Regions from separate parts of the Afipia sp. P52-10 genome, predicted to be linked through region 3. Evidence: riboswitches for the same ligand, from Rfam matches in the RefSeq annotation. Region 3 holds a riboswitch; each other region holds the start of a gene.
The links. Region 3 has a riboswitch for cobalamin ahead of X566_RS14115 (TonB-dependent siderophore receptor). Riboswitches for the same ligand answer to the same signal wherever they lie in the genome.
Positions count from the first base shown of each region.

Region 1: another riboswitch for cobalamin. It lies ahead of X566_RS16420 (TonB-dependent siderophore receptor); the one in region 3 lies ahead of X566_RS14115 (TonB-dependent siderophore receptor).
Region 2: another riboswitch for cobalamin. It lies ahead of X566_RS16360 (DUF1636 domain-containing protein); the one in region 3 lies ahead of X566_RS14115 (TonB-dependent siderophore receptor).

Region 1 covers NZ_AZSJ01000004.1:340,510-345,961, forward strand. The annotation lists gene X566_RS16415 (TonB-dependent siderophore receptor) at 1-488, opposite strand, end outside; gene X566_RS16420 (TonB-dependent siderophore receptor) at 601-2,439, opposite strand; cobalamin riboswitch at 2,667-2,880, opposite strand; gene zigA (zinc metallochaperone GTPase ZigA) at 3,016-4,224, opposite strand; gene X566_RS16430 (TonB-dependent receptor) at 4,606-5,452, shown strand, end outside.
Region 2 covers NZ_AZSJ01000004.1:324,338-329,789, reverse strand. The annotation lists gene cobN (cobaltochelatase subunit CobN) at 1-1,178, opposite strand, end outside; gene cobW (cobalamin biosynthesis protein CobW) at 1,187-2,200, opposite strand; gene cobU (bifunctional adenosylcobinamide kinase/adenosylcobinamide-phosphate guanylyltransferase) at 2,203-2,733, opposite strand; gene X566_RS16360 (DUF1636 domain-containing protein) at 2,730-3,158, opposite strand; cobalamin riboswitch at 3,262-3,471, opposite strand; gene cobT (nicotinate-nucleotide--dimethylbenzimidazole phosphoribosyltransferase) at 3,566-4,627, shown strand; gene X566_RS16350 (adenosylcobinamide-GDP ribazoletransferase) at 4,638-5,390, shown strand; gene X566_RS16345 (tyrosine phosphatase family protein) at 5,408-5,452, opposite strand, start outside.
Region 3 covers NZ_AZSJ01000003.1:2,730,500-2,735,951, reverse strand. The annotation lists gene fhuF (siderophore-iron reductase FhuF) at 1-543, opposite strand, end outside; gene X566_RS14115 (TonB-dependent siderophore receptor) at 550-2,652, opposite strand; cobalamin riboswitch at 2,979-3,173, opposite strand; gene X566_RS14105 (cupin domain-containing protein) at 4,108-4,503, opposite strand; gene X566_RS14100 (chromate transporter) at 4,669-5,208, opposite strand; gene X566_RS14095 (chromate transporter) at 5,211-5,452, opposite strand, start outside.

The DNA.
Region 1 (5,452 bases), on a different contig from region 3:
CTTCCCTTGCGCGTAATGATATTGACCACACCGCCGATCGCATCGGAGCCGTAAAGCGCACTCTGCGGGCCGCGCAGCACCTCGATTCGTTCGATCGAGCCAGGCGCAAACATCGAGAAATCGAAATCGCCACTCGCATTGGACGGATCGTTGGCGCGCACGCCATCAATCAGCACCAATGTCTGCCCGGTGTTCGCTCCACGCAGGCGAACGCTCGTCGTTCCCCCCGGCCCTCCCGTCTCGCTCACATCGATACCGGGCACACTGCGAAGTGCGTCGACCAGCGAAGCGGAGTTCGTGGTCGCAAGCGTAGCACCGTCCACCACACTGATAGCACTGCCGGTTCGTTCCAGCGGGCTGGGTGTCCGGTCCGCAGTCACCACGACCTCGGACAGGGTCTGCGTCGATTGCGCGGATGCTCTTTCATTTGCGACCGCCAGCGGAATACAGCATAGCGCCGCAGCCAGAAGAGATTTTCTATGTTTCATTGACGTCCATCAGAAGGCGAATGATCGGCGGCATCCGGCACCGATCGAAGCTTGAAAACTCCTGTCGCCCGGTGCATCGATGGCGCCAAGAAATTGCATGCGTGTCACGGGCTCAATTCGTCAAGCGAACGCCGCCATAGACTGCAAAGCCGGGCCGTAGGAATCCGGTCGGATCTTCGTAGCGTTCGTCAAACAGGTTGTCGATGCGGGCGAAGACTTTCGCATATTCGTTGAGTCGATAATCCCCCGCCAGGTTGACGATCGTGAAGCCCGGCGCGGTGAGCCGCGGAATCGAGAAGTCGCGATTGCCGTCGATCCACGAACCGACATGCAACACCGTCGCCGAGACGGTCAGCGGATCGATCGGATTCCACGACGCGGTAACGCTCGCCTTGTGACGCGGCCGCCGCAGCAGTTCGAGATCGGTCATCGCGTCGATGGCCTTCGTATAGGTGTAATCGGCTCGGAGCCACAGCCGGTCGGCCGGTCTGATCGTGACGAACGCCTCGACACCCGACGTCTCCGCCTTGCCGACGTTGACGTTGGTACGCACCACATAGGGCACCGTGGTCACGATCCCCGTGCCGGAAATCAGATCCGTGATGTCGTTGTGAAAATAGGTCGCGCCCAAGCGCAGACGATTGTTGAACACCGGCTGCTCGAATCCGACGTCATAACCCAGACTCTTCTCCGGCCGGAGGTTCGGGTTCGCCACGAAGGTCGGGAGAAAATCGACAAAGAGCTGATTGAGGGTCGGCGCCTTGAAGCCCGAACCGTAACTCGCTTTCAGCTTGGTTTCCGTCACCGGCAGGATCACCGCCGGCGCAACACGAAATGTGGTCGCATCTCCGAAACGTTCGTTGATATCGTGCCGCACATTGCTGACCACGAAGAAGCGCTCGGAAAATTGCGATTGCAACTGGGCATAAACGCCGGTGTTCGAATTGTCGGCCTTCACCGCCGACGCATGCATCGTTTCAATCTCATGCTCGGCACCCGTGACCAGCGTCTGCCCCGGCATCAGCAGGGCGACACCGCGCCAATCGACTTTCGTGCGCGTGCCGGTGTCGACCGTCGGAATGGATGTCGGAGTGAGCTTGTTCTCGTTCCAGTGGTCGGTGTAGTTCACGCCGAAGTAGTTCGTGAACCGCCCGTCGAATCCCGTCCACACAGCCTCGCCACGGGTAAAGAACTGTTTGACGTGACGGCTGCTCTGCACTCCGCTCGGAACGCCCGCATATGTCGGCGGCAGGAACTCGTCGCCTGTGTATCTCAGCTCGCCTTCGGTGTAACGGCCGACATAGTTGAGGCGGAAGCTGTCGCTGATGTCGAGACCGAGCTTCGTCGATGCGGTCACGTTGTCATAGGCGTCGCCGATCGCGCGCCGCCCCGGCGGTAGCAGGTTCGGCGGCGTCACCGGTATATTGGTCGACCGAAAATGCGAAACATTGAAGGCATAGTCAAAGTTTGATTGTGAACCGCTGAGGCCCGCCGCCTGGTTGAACGTGCCGAACGAGCCTCCTTCCAGCAGTCCGGTCACCTTCGCCGGACCTTTGCCGCGCTTGGTGGTGATCGAGATCACCCCGCCGATCGCATCCGCACCATAGAGGCCGCTCTGAGGTCCGCGCAGAACCTCGATGCGCTCAATGTCGGTGGTCAGCAGCTGGCCGAGGTCGAACGAGCGATTGGGATTGCTCGGATCACTGACGTCGATGCCATCGATCAGCACCTTGGTATGATTGGAGTTGGTGCCGCGCATGAAAATTGAGGTCTGACTGCCAGCGCCACCGGCCTGCACGATGTTGAGTCCCGGCACCGTGGCGAGCACATCCGGCACGGTCCTGCGCTGATCACGCTCGATCTCCTCGGCGGTGATAACGGTGACGGAGCTTGCCACCTGGTCTTGCGGCGTCGGCAAGCCGGTCGGGCTGACGACGATCGTCGGCAGCACGTTTGATGGCTCGGGTTGTTGTGCAAACACCGGCGAAACGCCGGCGGTCAAAAGCGCAAAGCATGACGCCGACAACAGAAGTCGTCGCGCCTTCGGCAGATGATGAAAAGACATAACAATAAGGACCTCAGCGGCAGCGTGTGGCACGTCACCGCGAACGAAGTCCTTCACCACTGTGACAGACAGCGGATTCGGCACCTACCGACGCACCCCGATCGATATGCTCGCGTGTGACCACGTCCGACGGCAGGTCTCCTGGCTCACGGATCAGTATCCACCGCCGCCTTCCCGGAAAGGTCCTTTCCAGTGGCCTTTTGGCGATAGATTCACCGCTCACAGTTGCGGGGGCAGCCGCAGCATCGCCGTGTGCTCAGTGTCGGAGCGTTCGGCTTCTGCGTTCCCGTTTAATCCCCAAGGGGAACCGTCGCGACGGACTATAGGTAATCGACTTTAACCTGTCAAACGCCCGCGGAGACAGTGCGAGCGCAGCGCGGCGGTGTGTGATAATTTAGAGACATCGCAAATGGCCCACGCTGAGATCCGCCGGATCGCATGGGCCATCGCAACGTTCGTCGATCAGGCCGCTTCGTCAGCGCGGCGCCATTTCGGAAACGGATCGCTGAGCTTCGACCACGCCTTGATGTTCATCCCGGGCTCCCCCGCGACGAGGCATGCATCGAGCCGCGCGCGGATGGCCTGTTCATCCATATCCGTGCCGATGAAGACGATCTCCTGGCGGCGATCACCGTAAAGCGCGTTCCAATTCTTCTTCAACGTCTGGCGCCAGTATGGATCGCTGGGCCAGCGCTCCACGGGAATGTTCGCCCACCAGAATCCCATTCCTTCAGTCTTGACGATCGCGCCGGCCTGGCTGAGTTCGCCCACCCAGTCCGGACGCGTCGCAATCCAGAAATGGCCCTTGGCTCGGATCACCCCGCCCCAACTCTCACGCAAAAAACGATGCAGCTTCTCCGGTTCGAACGGACGCTGCGCGCGGTAGACGAAATTCCGGATGCCGTACTCCTCGGTCTCCGGAACATGGTCGGCGAAGCCATAGAGCTCCTTGTACCAAAGCGGATTCGCCTGCGCCTTCTCGAAATCGAAACGACCCGTGTCCAGCACGCGTTCGAGCGGCACCTTCGAATAGCTGGTTTCGATCAAGTCGGCAGACGGATTCAGCGCACGAATGATCTTGCGCGCTGCATCGCGCTGTGCAGGGGTCGCATCGCCGACCTTGTTGAGGATCACCACATCGGCGAATTCGATCTGCTCGACGAGGAGATCGACGAGCGTACGCCGGTCGTCGTCGCCCAGCGCTTCGCCGCGCTGCTTGAGGAAATCGGTCGAGGCGTAATCCTTCAACAGGTTCACCGCATCGACCACTGTCACCATCGTATCGAGGCGCGCGACATCGGCGAGACTCTGTCCGGCTTCGTCACGAAAGTCGAAGGTCGCCGCGACGGGCAACGGCTCAGAGATGCCGGTCGATTCGATCAGCAGATAGTCGAAGCGCGCATCCTCCGCCAGCGCGCGCACCTCCTTCAGCAGGTCCTCGCGCAAGGTACAGCAGATGCAGCCATTGGTCATCTCCACAAGCTTCTCGTCAGTCCTGGAAAGGTTCGCACCACCATCGCGGACGAGGTCGGCGTCGATGTTCACCTCGCTCATGTCGTTGACGAGAACCGCGACCTTCAGGCCTTTCCGGTTGTTCAGAACGTGATTCAGAAGCGTCGTCTTCCCAGATCCCAAGAAGCCGGACAGCACGGTGACGGGTAGTTTTCTCATGTTTGTCGAACAGTCTGTTGAGCGCGCGCAGGCGTGCATTCACGGGTGAGCTCTTGTTGATGTTATGTTATAACATAACAATCAAAAGAAGGTCTGCTGTCAAGGCTGGAACCTGCCTCGTTTCTCGCTCCCATGGGGGGGCCAGGCTTTTAATGGTTTTAGTCCTCGAGAGCCCTCCAGAGAAAACCTCTGGGTTGTTGGCAAAACCGCCCCTGCGGCGTCCCAGACCCTTCGGCCGATAACTCCAACATGCGCACCAGCCGTTGCCGTTCTGCAACTCGCTCTTGCAAATCATTTGCAAGAGCGATACGCAATAAATGCGAATGAGTTGCAACTGGGGGCATCATGAGACGCTGGCGATCAACCACTGCACTTTCCACAGTGGCCCTTCTTGTAGGCGCAGCGGCGCCAGCCGTCGCTCAAGACACTCTTCCTGAGATCGTCGTCGAAACCGCAACGCCAGTCATTTCGGGCGACCCGGATTTCACGTCGGTCAGCACCATGGGTCAGTCGGAGGTCCTGGCCCATGGTGCTGCTTCCCTCGGCGATACTCTCGGCACCCAGGCAGGCATTTCGCAGACCTCGTTCTCGCCGGTGGCCAGCCGTCCGGTCATTCGCGGTCTCGGCGGCTTTCGCGTGCGCACCCAGGAAAACGGCATCAGCACGCAGGACATGGCCAATCTCGGCGAGGACCATGCGGTCACCATCGATCCCCTGCTCGCGGGACAGGTCGAGGTCATTCGCGGCCCCGGCACATTGCGCTACGGCTCGCAGGCGATTGGCGGCGTGGTGAGCGCCACCAACTCGCGGATTCCCGACCAGATTCCGACCAATGGCATAAGCTTCGCCTCACGCGGCGGATTCAGCAGCGTCAACAACGGACGCGATAGCGCGGCACTGCTCGAAGCAGGCGGCAACGGCTTTGCCGTCCATGTCGACGGCTTCGCCCGCCGGGCCGGCGATTACGCGATACCAGGCGGCGGCAGGCAACTCAATTCAGGCTACCGGTCCGACGGATATGCGTTCGGCGCTTCGCACATCTTCGACCGCGGCTTCGTCGGCATCGCCTATCAGCACACGCAGATGACCTACTACATTCCCGGCATCGCCTCGGCAGCAAGCAAGAATCACATCGATCTCTGGCAATCGAAGTGGACAAGCCGTGGCGAATTCCGGATCGAGGAGTACGGCTTCGATACCGTCAAATACTGGTTCGGCGCGACCGATT
Region 2 (5,452 bases), on a different contig from region 3:
CCGCTCAGGCTTTGCGGCGTATCGAGGCCGACACCGTTTGCAAGCCGTCCATCGCGGTTCGGATAGTTCGCCAGAACGATCGCGACCTTTCGTCCGCCCGGTTGCAGGCGGCGCAGATTGATCCAGGCGGCCGCATGCTCGGCCGTGGCCTCGATCCGGTCTGGTACTTCTTTCAACAGCGTGGGCGCAAATCCGGAAGGGGCCGGAGCACGCTCCTTGAACGCGACCGCACGGGAGAAAATCCGGCCGTCGACTTCGGGAAGAACCACATGCATGGCCAGGTCCCGCGGGTTGAGCCCACGCGCAGATTGTTCCCAATGGTTGCGTGAAGAGCCGGCGAAGGCGACCTGCAGGACGGGACAATCGAACGCGGCAAGGACGCCATCGTCGTTGCCCGCTGTTGCGGTGGCGAAAGCCGTCGCGTTGATGATGATGTCCGGAGGATGGGCGGCGAGCGCGGTCTTTACGAATGCCGTGGAGCGTGCGTCCTTCAGGCTGGTGACATAGAGGCAGACGGGACTGACGCCGCGCGTGTCGAGCGCATTGGCAAGCGCGTCGACCGGAGCCGTGTCGGCGCTTGAGGCCAAGGCCCGATAGAAGATGATGGCTGCTCTCGGCCGTGCATCCGTCGGCGGGTTGCCCCAGAAGCCTGCGGCAGGCATCGGTCGAGGCTGCGGCGGGAGTGCCCCATGGCCGATCAGATGCGCTGCGAACTGCAGAGCATGTGTTGCGTTATCGATGCCGCCCTCGGTGCAGTATCTCCAAAGTGTTTCCGTCTGTGGCAAGGGCAGAGTCCCGCGCGCGGCGAGATCCGGATTCCACGTATGCTCACCCGGTATGCACGCAAATGCACTGTCGCGGCGGAGCGCATCGCTGCGAAGGCTATCAACGCCGTAGGGCCAATAGCCTTCTCCGCCCAGCATCCGGAGCAGCACGATCTTCGCCGCCCGCAACGTTCTCTCGACGTAGAGATCGACCGACGCCGGGTGTCCCAGCGCCAACAGGTTGGTCAACTGAATCGATGGAAAGTCTGCCGGCAGCTTCGCATGGGCTGCCGCGAACGTCGCAAGGTCGCTGTCCGCAGCCGAGAGGATGACGATGTCAGCGGTCTGCTGACCGAGATCGCGCGCAATCTCTCCATCGTCGATCGTGCCCTCGGACGCGAGCTTGAGGTGCATGGCTGCGGTCAGCTCGTGAGAGTCTGCTGGACGGCCTTATGGTCGAAGCCCTTCAAACCAATGACCACGAGATGCTCTGACGTCCGGACGTCGGGGCGGGCGAAGGACAGTTCGACGCGGTCACCGACGGCCTGCACCACCACCGAGGCGGGCTTGTCCTTGACGCGCGTGTGTCCCTTGATGCGCAGGATACCGGGGAGCGCGATGGCGGACGCAATCTTCTGCCGGACCGTTTCGAGCGAGTCGGACGCCGGGGCTGTGACAACGATGCTCTCGAAGTCATCGTGGTCATGCTCTTCTTCCTCGCCGTGATGACCTTGCCGCGCTGCCATATCGGACTCCGCCTCCGCACCCAATCCGATCAGAACCTCCGGCGCGACGTCGCCCTTCGACCGGACGATCCGGACGCCGGGACGCACGATACGGGAGAGGCGGGTTTCGATATCCTTCAGGACGTCGGCCGCGACGAGGTCCGTCTTCGACAGAACGATCAGGTCCGCGCAGGCGAGTTGATCCTCGAACACTTCCTCGATCGGGTCTTCGTGATCCAGCGAGGGATCGGTTTCACGTTGCGCCTCCAGCGCGCTTTCATCGAGAACGACCCGACCTTCTGACAGCGCCAGCGAATCCACCACCGTCACCACGCCATCGACGGTCGCACGAGTGCGGACGGCGGGCCAAGCAAAGGCCTTCAAGAGCGGTTGCGGGAGGGCAAGGCCCGAGGTCTCGATGACGATCGCATCGAGCGTGCGGTCGCGCGAGAGCAGCTTGTCCATCGTCGGGATGAAATCATCGGCGACGGTGCAGCAGATGCAACCGTTCTTGAGCTCGACGATGTCGCCGTCCGCGCAGGCCTTCGATCCGCAATCTTCGATGAGACTGCCGTCGAAACCGGCATCGCCGAATTCATTGACGATCACCGCGATCTTCTTTCCGTCCGTTTGGGTCAGGAGCGACCGCAGCAATGTCGTTTTTCCGGCCCCCAGAAATCCGGTTAGGACGGTGACAGGTACGCGCGTCATATTCAGTTCCTCGATTGGCGTTTGATCCACAGCGGCAGGCCTGCGGCGACGAAGACGACGTCGGATGCGCAGGCTGCGATTCGTTGGTTGAGGCGGCCCTGCTCGTCGCGAAAACGCCGGCCAAGCGACGTATCGGGGACGAGGCCCATGCCCACTTCGTTCGACACGAGCACGGTTGGGCAGATCGGGTTTTCCAGCCAATCGCAGAGCTGTTGGGTGTGCGAGACGATGTCGTGGCCGCCCAGCATCAGACTCGAAAGCCAGAGCGTCAGACAATCGACCAGGATGACACTGCCGAGGCGTCCTTCGCGGGAGCAGGCAGCGGCCAGTTCGAGAGGCTCTTCGACGGTCCGCCAGCGATCGCCCCGCTGGGCACGATGCTGAGCGATGCGCGCGCGCATCTCGTCATCGCCAGCGGCTGCCGTGGCGATATAGATGGCATGCAGGCCGCTGTCGCGAACGAGCTGTTCTGCGAAGGTGGATTTACCGGAGCGAGCGCCACCCAGGACCAATGTGGTTTTCAGAGCGGTCATTTGGGCGGCCCGCCATCCTCGGGAGACCAGATCGCAGGCGGAATACGGGCGACCAGACCGCGGCGCAGCACCTCGGGGCGCTCACGCCAGGGGACCAGCCCAAACGTTGCGCGGGGATAGGCTTCGATGAAGGCGGCGAGGGCAGCGGCTCCGCTTGCCGTCTGTAGATCGCCGAAGATGAACGTGTAGCCGTCGGGAGCGGTGATTGCGGCGGTCGCGGGCCGCTTGCAGACGCCGAGGCACTGAACGGCGCGGACTGTAACATTGACGGTTTCACCGACTGCGGCGCGCGTTGCTGCTAACAGCGCCTGTCCCGGGAGCGTGCCGTCATCCGAAGATGATCGGCATGTCGTACAGATGCTAACGACGATGCCGTCTCGTGAATCGTGCGCACCGGCCTTTTCGATGGGGATGTCGCGGTCCATCAGATGCTTCCGTCATGTCCGCCGGAGCGGACTGCGAGCTTTGTTGGATCGCGTCGGCGGTGCCGTTTGCGCTCCCGTCCGGTGCACCCCGCCCCGACGCCTCCAAAGCACTGGTGATGATGGCAGGTCTCCTGGCTTACGGGTCACGGCCCACTTGCCGCCTTCCCAGGAGTGTCCCACGCAGGACTCCCAGTGGCTATGGCGTTGGACTCACCGCTTACAGTTGCGGGGGCAGCGCCGGTTTGAGATCTCTCCGCACCGGCTTCCCTTTTCATCGCCCTTTAACGAGCGAACCATCGCCGATGACGCTATCGGCCAAGCGCTGTCAGGTCAACTGCGGCGCGGGGGATCGATCTGCTCTTGACCCCGCAACCGTTCCTGCCACAAGGGGCGGGAAGGGGAATGCAATGAGTGTTGAAACCGAACTGCCGCCGGCGTGGAAGCATCCGCAGGTTGGGCCCGTCGATCGAAGCCTGGAAGCAGCCTTGCGCCAGACGGTGGACGGCAAGGCAAAGCCGCCCGGCTCGCTCGGGCGAATCGAAGTGCTCGCTGTCCAATTGGGGTTGATCAGCCATCCGGCACAACCGCGGATCGATCGGGCGACCCTCGTGGTGTTCGCCGGCGATCACGGTCTCAACGAGGACGGCGTATCGCGCTACCCATCGGCCATCACGGCCGCCATGGTGCAGCTGTTCCTGTCGGGACGTGCTAGCGCCAATGCCTTCGCCAAGGCATGTGGGGCGGACATTCGCGTTGTCGATGCAGGCGTTGCCGCAGACCTCGAGCCGCACCCTCAGCTCATTCAAGCGAAGGTTCGCCGCGGCACCGCGAACGCAGCGCGAGAGCCTGCGATGTCTCCCGAGCAGGCGCGCCAGGCGCTCGCGGCGGGTGCCGACATTGCGATCGACATCCTCGCAGGCGGAACGGATGTTCTGTGTATCGGTGAGATGGGCATCGGCAACACGGCATCGTCCGCACTGATCATGCATCGGTTGACAGGTGTCCCGCTTGATCATTGCATCGGCGAAGGAGCTGGGCACGATATCGCCGGCCTGGCGCGCAAGCGCGCGGTGCTGCAACGTGCTGCCGCACGAACGCCGGTGGCGGATGCTTTCGGTGTTTTGGTCGAGTTTGGCGGGCTGGAGATTGCAATGATGGCCGGCGCGATCATCGGCGCTGCCTCAAAACGCAGGCCTGTTGTGGTGGACGGTTTCATCGCCACGGCAGCGGCACTGGTCGCCATAAGGCTCTGCCCGGCAGCGCGTGACTACTGCATCTTTGCACACCGCTCGGCGGAGCAGGGACATCGTTTGCTGCTAGAGGCGCTGCAGGCCGAGCCGCTGCTCGATCTGGGCTTGCGGCTCGGAGAAGGGACCGGTGCGCTGCTTGCGGTGCCGCTGTTACGCGCCGCCGCTCGGCTGGTGACCGATGTCGCCAACCTTGCCGACATATTGCCTGCCGGCTCCTGAAGGAAGACGGATGCGGAGCTTCCTCAACGCCGTGCAGTTTCTGACGCGCGTGCCGGTGCGGTCACCGGGCAAGCTCGACGAGGACTGGCTGCTGCGGGCGGCGAAGTTTTTTCCGCTCGTCGGTGTCTTCGTCGGTTGCATCTCGGCGCTGATCTTCGTTCTCACCGGGATGGTCTGGAGCGGTATCGTTCCGGCCCTGCTCGCGACCACTGCCAGCATTGCTTTGACAGGCGCTTTGCACGAAGACGGGTTGTCCGACACGGCCGATGGCCTTGGTGGTGGAACCACGTTGGCGTCGCGGCTGGCCATCATGAAGGACAGCCGCATCGGCGTGTATGGCGTGCTGGCCGTCGGATTGGGCATCGCCTTGCGCGTCGGCGCGCTGGCGACGTTGGCTGAGCCAGTCGGCGCGGCAGCGCTGATCGCATGCCACACCGCCGCACGATTTCCGCCGATGATCGCCTTGCGCACTTTGGATCACATTGGAGATCCTGCGTCGGCCAAGGTGAGCTATCTCGGCCAGCCGATCCGTGCGGGAGAAATCGCGTTCGGTGCGGTTATCGTCTTGGCGGGATTGTTGCCACTGCTGGCGTTTTCCGCGTTGGCGGGCGGGGTGGGGCTCGCGCTTGGTGGTTTGCTCGTGATCTGGCTCTGCCGTCACGCGCGGCGTCTCGTCGGCGGCTATACGGGCGACATCCTCGGCGCGGTCGAGCAGGTGTTTGAGATCGGCTTCATGCTTGGTGTTGCTGCGGTGCTCGGATAGGAGCGGGCGGCGCAGCCTTAGTTCGGCCAGGCGATCGGCAGCGTGTAAGGCATGCCCTCGAA
Region 3 (5,452 bases):
TGCCACAAGTCGCTTCGAACCGCCGGAAACCTCCTCGATCCGCCGCAGCATCGCTTCGAACGTGTTGCCGACATTGCTCCACAGCACACGTTTCGTCAGCCCCGTGCGTGCGGCCAGCAGCGCCACGAACGGCGTGAAGTGTCCGAACACAAGCTGCTCGAAGCGTGCGAACGGATCGGCAGTCACGCACGGGCACCCGCCGCCTCCGCACTTCAGCGCCACGGTTCTGACGTCGTCGCCGATGACGAAACGGACTTCACCCAACGCCAGCGGCAAGCGCCACGCCAACAGCACGTCCGCCAGCAGAAGCGGCGGCAGCACCACATTGAGGTGCCACTTCATCCAGATCGACAACGTTGCCCGGCGATCGAAACGGGCAAACCGCTTGGCGAAACGATCATGGATCGCCCCCTGCATTTCGGCATCCAGCAGCGCGGTGGCAGGCACTGACGGACGGTCATCGTCGGGACCAGCGAGATAGCCAGCGAAGGGAGCATAAGCCCCCTTCGTCAAGACCTCTATCTCGCCGAATACATCCCGCATGATGCCTCAGAAGCGCACGCGCACGGCGCCTTCGATGATGCGCCCTGCCCCGTAGTAGCAGTTCAATGCATCCTCGCACACACCGACATAACGCTTGTCGGCAATGTTCTTGGCGTTGATCGAGACATCCCAGCCAGCCAGCGACGCCGTGAGCACGCCAAGCTGATAGCGAAGCGTCGCATCGAACAACGTAAACGACGGCACCGCAAACGTATTCAGCGCATCGCCGAACGAGGCACCGACATAACGGACGCCGCCGCCGACAGTCAGGCCCTTCAACGTGGTGGCGTCATCGAACGTGTACGTGCCCCACAGCGATGCCTGATGCCGCGCCATGCCTGCCGGATCCTTGCCGACACCACCCGCGGTGTTGGTCTTGGTCACGGTCGGATCGAGGTAAATGTAACCAGCGACGACATTGAACCCATGCAGGTTCGTGGTCTTGAACTCGATCTCCGCCCCCCGCGCACGGATTTCCTGGGTCTGCACGGCAAATCCGGGATTCTTCAGGTCTACGGTCAAAAGATTGCGCTGGGTGATATCGAACACCGCACCGCTGACGAGCAGGTTCAAGTGCGGTGGCAGATACCGGATACCGGCCTCGATTTGCTCGCCGGTGCTCGGATCGAACGGCTTACCCGTGACGTCCGCACCGGAGACCGGTGCAAACGATTCCGAGTAGCTCACATAGGGGGCCACTCCGGACTGAAACGCGTAAATAAGACCGCCATGAACAGTCGAGGCGCGGTCGCGTTTCGGCGTCCAGTCCGGTTCACTGAACTGGCCGGTGGCCGTGTTCAGCACCTTCGTCTTTTGGTCGAGGCTGGCCCAGTCCCCGCGTACGCCGCCGATCACCGTGAAGCCGCCGACCTCGATTCGATCCTGCACATAGATGCCAGTCTGACGCTGCACCTGATAGCGCTTCTGGGTGAGCGAATTGGCAGCGAGCGGTTGACCGTAGACGGGGTCATAGAGGTTCAGGAGATATTGCGAGGCACGATTGACCGCCGTGCCCTGGTCGTTCGGCGAGAGCGAGTAATCGACGCCGAACAGCATGTGATGCCGGAACGGCCCGGTGTTGAAGTCCGCCTTCAGCCGGTTATCGACCTGGAACAGATCGATCTGGTACGGCTGATAGGTCATCTGCCTCACCACACTGTTGCCAACCAGCGCGCCGCGGCTCTGCACCTCCTTGAGCTGAATGTCGATGTTCTGATAGGCTAGATTCTGCTGGAACGAGAACACCTCATTGAAGCGATGATTGAACTCGTAGCCGATCCGGGCCGTTTCCTTCGAGGTGTTGTGATAGGCCGGTTCACCCAGGAACAACTTGCGCGAAATGTATTGACCATTCGCACCGGGCAGAATGGTGCCGACCCGCGGCAAGGGCTGCAGCACCGTCAGCTTCGGATCGTACTGGTAGTGCGCGAGAATGGTGAGGCTGGTCTGGTCGTTGCGCACCGTCACCGATGGCGCAAAATAGACCCGCTCGTTGCGGGTGTAATCGATCTGACCGTCGCCGAACCGGCCAAGCCCCACCAGCCGATATAGCACCGATTTATCTGCATTCACCGGCCCGCCGACGTCGAAACCACCTTCGAGACGTCCGTAGCTGCCGGTGCGCAGCATGAACTCGCGAAACGGTGTATCGGTCGGCCGCTTGCTGGTGAGATTGATCAGGCCGCCGGGGCTGCCCTGGCCATACAGGGTGGAGGCCGGTCCCTTCAGCACATCGACGCGCTCCAAGCCGTAAACCTCATAACCCCAGCTGCTGTCATGCAGCTTCAGCCCGTCGAGAAACTGAAACGCCTCGAACCCGCGCACGCGATTGTATTCGCGCGTGAGATTGCCTTGGCGAAAATAGGTGCTCACGCCCGCAGTGTAATTCAACGCCTCCTGCACCGTCTGCGCACCGCGGTCCTCAACCTCTTTCGCGGTCACAGTGGAGACCGACCGCGGCAGCTTCAACAGCGGCGTATCGGTCTTGGTTGCCGTGTCGGTGCGGCGGACGACATAGCCCTTGCTGTCGTCACGAACCGCATCGCTATCAACCACCAGCGGCGGCAACTGTTCGCTCGCGCGCTGCGCCAGCACTGGACTCGTGAGCATGGCCGCCAGCGCTGCCGACGTTAGCATGCGCGAAGTAACGCCCCGCAAACCCACAGGTCTCTTACAACTCATTGATCTTCCAACCCCAAGCGCACAACCTGCGTCAGACGGCCCTTACGTCAGACAGGTTCCGCGATCCTCTCCGCGCATGGCTCAACCCACACGCGGACACCGCAAGACGGACAACCATTCATGTTCGTGCAAACAAACGAGACAAGGCCCACCCGCGGCAAACGTGACACGTCACCGCGAGAGGCCGTCTTCCAGGCATACACAAATGCCGAAGAGAGAAAGCCCGCATCGATTCACCCCGACCGATACGCCCGCGCGCGACCATGGCTGACGGCAGGTCTCCTGGCTCGCGGGTCGTCGCTCCTGCCGCCTTCCCGGATGAAATCCAGTGGCATTCAAGGCAAGACACTCGCCGCTTACAGTTGCGGGGGCAGCCGCGGCTTTGGAGGCAAGCTCCGCACCGCATTCCCGATTAATCCCTTGCGGGAACCGTCGGTTTGCACAGTACGTAGCCGCTGCATGGCTTGTCAATCGACAGGCCAGCGGCCTGTGGGACAAAGTCGGGATAGCCCCTTGCGACTATCAGCAGCCGCGGCCGATGCTCTTGAGCTTGCTCGAAAGTAGGCTGTCGAATTCTTCGGACGACGGCTGCGTGTATGGGCCGTTGCCGTGGCGACCGCCGCTCCGCCCTGCATGCGCGCCATGACCGGCTGTCGCATGCAAGGACGCCATCCCATGATCGCGGTCACCGCGAGCCAGCGCCGGATCAAAGGCGGCGAACACAAGCGCTGCGCCGAACGATAACCAAAGACATCGATCGCAACATTGTCATCCTTATCCGCTCCAGGACCGAGCACACCACGCGGACGACACCCATGCGGCACCGCACCCCGTCACTTCAGCATAGACCGGCGACGAACGCGCTAGCGATTGGCAAGCATCAAATATAGATGAGTCCAACCAGGCAAACGCGCTTCACGATAAGTTGGCTTTGCGGCACGGATGGCTTCGCCGTTTCGACACAGTAGAGGACCACCTTCAATGCGCCTCGATCAAGGCTTCTCTTCGAACGGACGGAGGTCACCATGCTCACGCCAATCCCGATGCCACGGCTATTGTTTGCCGGCATGACAATATCAGCGCTTTTGGGCGGTCCTGCGATAGCCCAGACATCATCGTCAACGGGTGTGGTACAGCCGATCCCGCTGCCCCAACCCTCTCCGCTGTCACAGCCGTCACCGCAAACGCAGATCGTCAGTCCGACGCCAAATGTCGTCGCCCAACCGAACCTGGATTCGTTCAGCGAGCGGACTATACAGTGCCTCAATCAAGGCTCCGCGATGGCTCTCGATCCGAACAGCCTGTCATCATATACGCGCGGGTGCGCAAACTGATCGACGAATGCCTCGGCATCCCCGCTGGAGGCTCGGCGCATGAGCGCGATCAGCGCCGGTATTGCTCGTCGCTGACCTTGTCCAGCCAATCGACGTTCTTGCCGTCGAGGGTTTCATGAATGGCGACATGCGTCATCGCCGTCGTCGGCGTCGCACCGTGCCAGTGTTTCTCGCCAGGCGGAAACCAGACCACGTCGCCTGGCCGGACCTCTTCCACTGGACCGCCTTCACGCTGGACCCAGCCGCAACCGGCTGTGACGATCAAGGTCTGCCCGAGCGGATGGGTGTGCCAAGCAGTGCGCGCGCCAGGCTCAAACGTTACGTTCGCACCACCGACCCGCGCGGGAGCCGCAGCCTGGAACAGCGGATCGATCCGCACCGTGCCGGTGAAGTATTCCGCCGGCCCCTTGCGCGACGGCTGCGAACCATTTCGCGTGATCTCCATGGTGTGGCTTCCTTCCTCTGTTCCAGCCGCAGGCCGCTGCGCGGCTGTGATTCTAGCTAGCGCGATCATGACAAGGCCGCCAGTCGCGGCAAGCGCATGGCGGCCGCGCGAGCCGCAATCAACACGCCGAGAGACCCATCCGTTCCAGTCCTTGCGTTATTCAGCTCAGACCATGGGCATGAGCGTCTGTACTGCAACAAACGTCAAGCCGCCGCCGAAGAGCAGGAGCAGCGGATTGACCGGGGTCGCCAGCAGGATGGCGGTGGACGCAAGCGCAATCGCCTTCGCAAGCCACCCGCCATCGAGCGCTTGCAACAGCACGTACACGGACGCGAGAATCGTGCCGACCGCGATCGGCCGCAAACCGGCCTCCACGATGACCTGCCACCTGGCGCCGCGCGTGCGCTGCCAGATCCGGGCGATACAGAATGTCATGATCGCGGTCGGAGTGAAGATCGCGAAGGTGGCGACGATCGCACCTGCCAATCCCGAGACTTGCCAGCCGATCAGCGTCACCAGCAGCGACCCCGGCCCCGGCGCCATCCGCGAGATCGCGAACAGGTCGAGAAACTGCGAGGCCGTCATCCAGTGATGGACATCGACGACCTGACGATGCACGTCGGCAACGATGGTTTGGCCACCGCCGATCGTCACGAACGACAAGGGCACGAAGATCAGCAGCAGGCTCGTGAGAAGCGACGGCATTGTCAGGACTGATGGAGCAGAAAGGTAAGAGCAATGCTGACGGATCCGGCCAGCAGTACCACCCAGATCAGCGGAAGATGAAATACGCCAATCGCCGCAAACGTCGCAGCGGAGATCGATAACGGCACCACCTTGCGGGGAAGCCGCCGAGCGGCTGTGATCCCCATCGACAGCGACAACCCGATCGCCGCCGCTGACGCGCCCACCAGCGCCGCATGAAACAACGGGATCTCGGTCAGCGAGG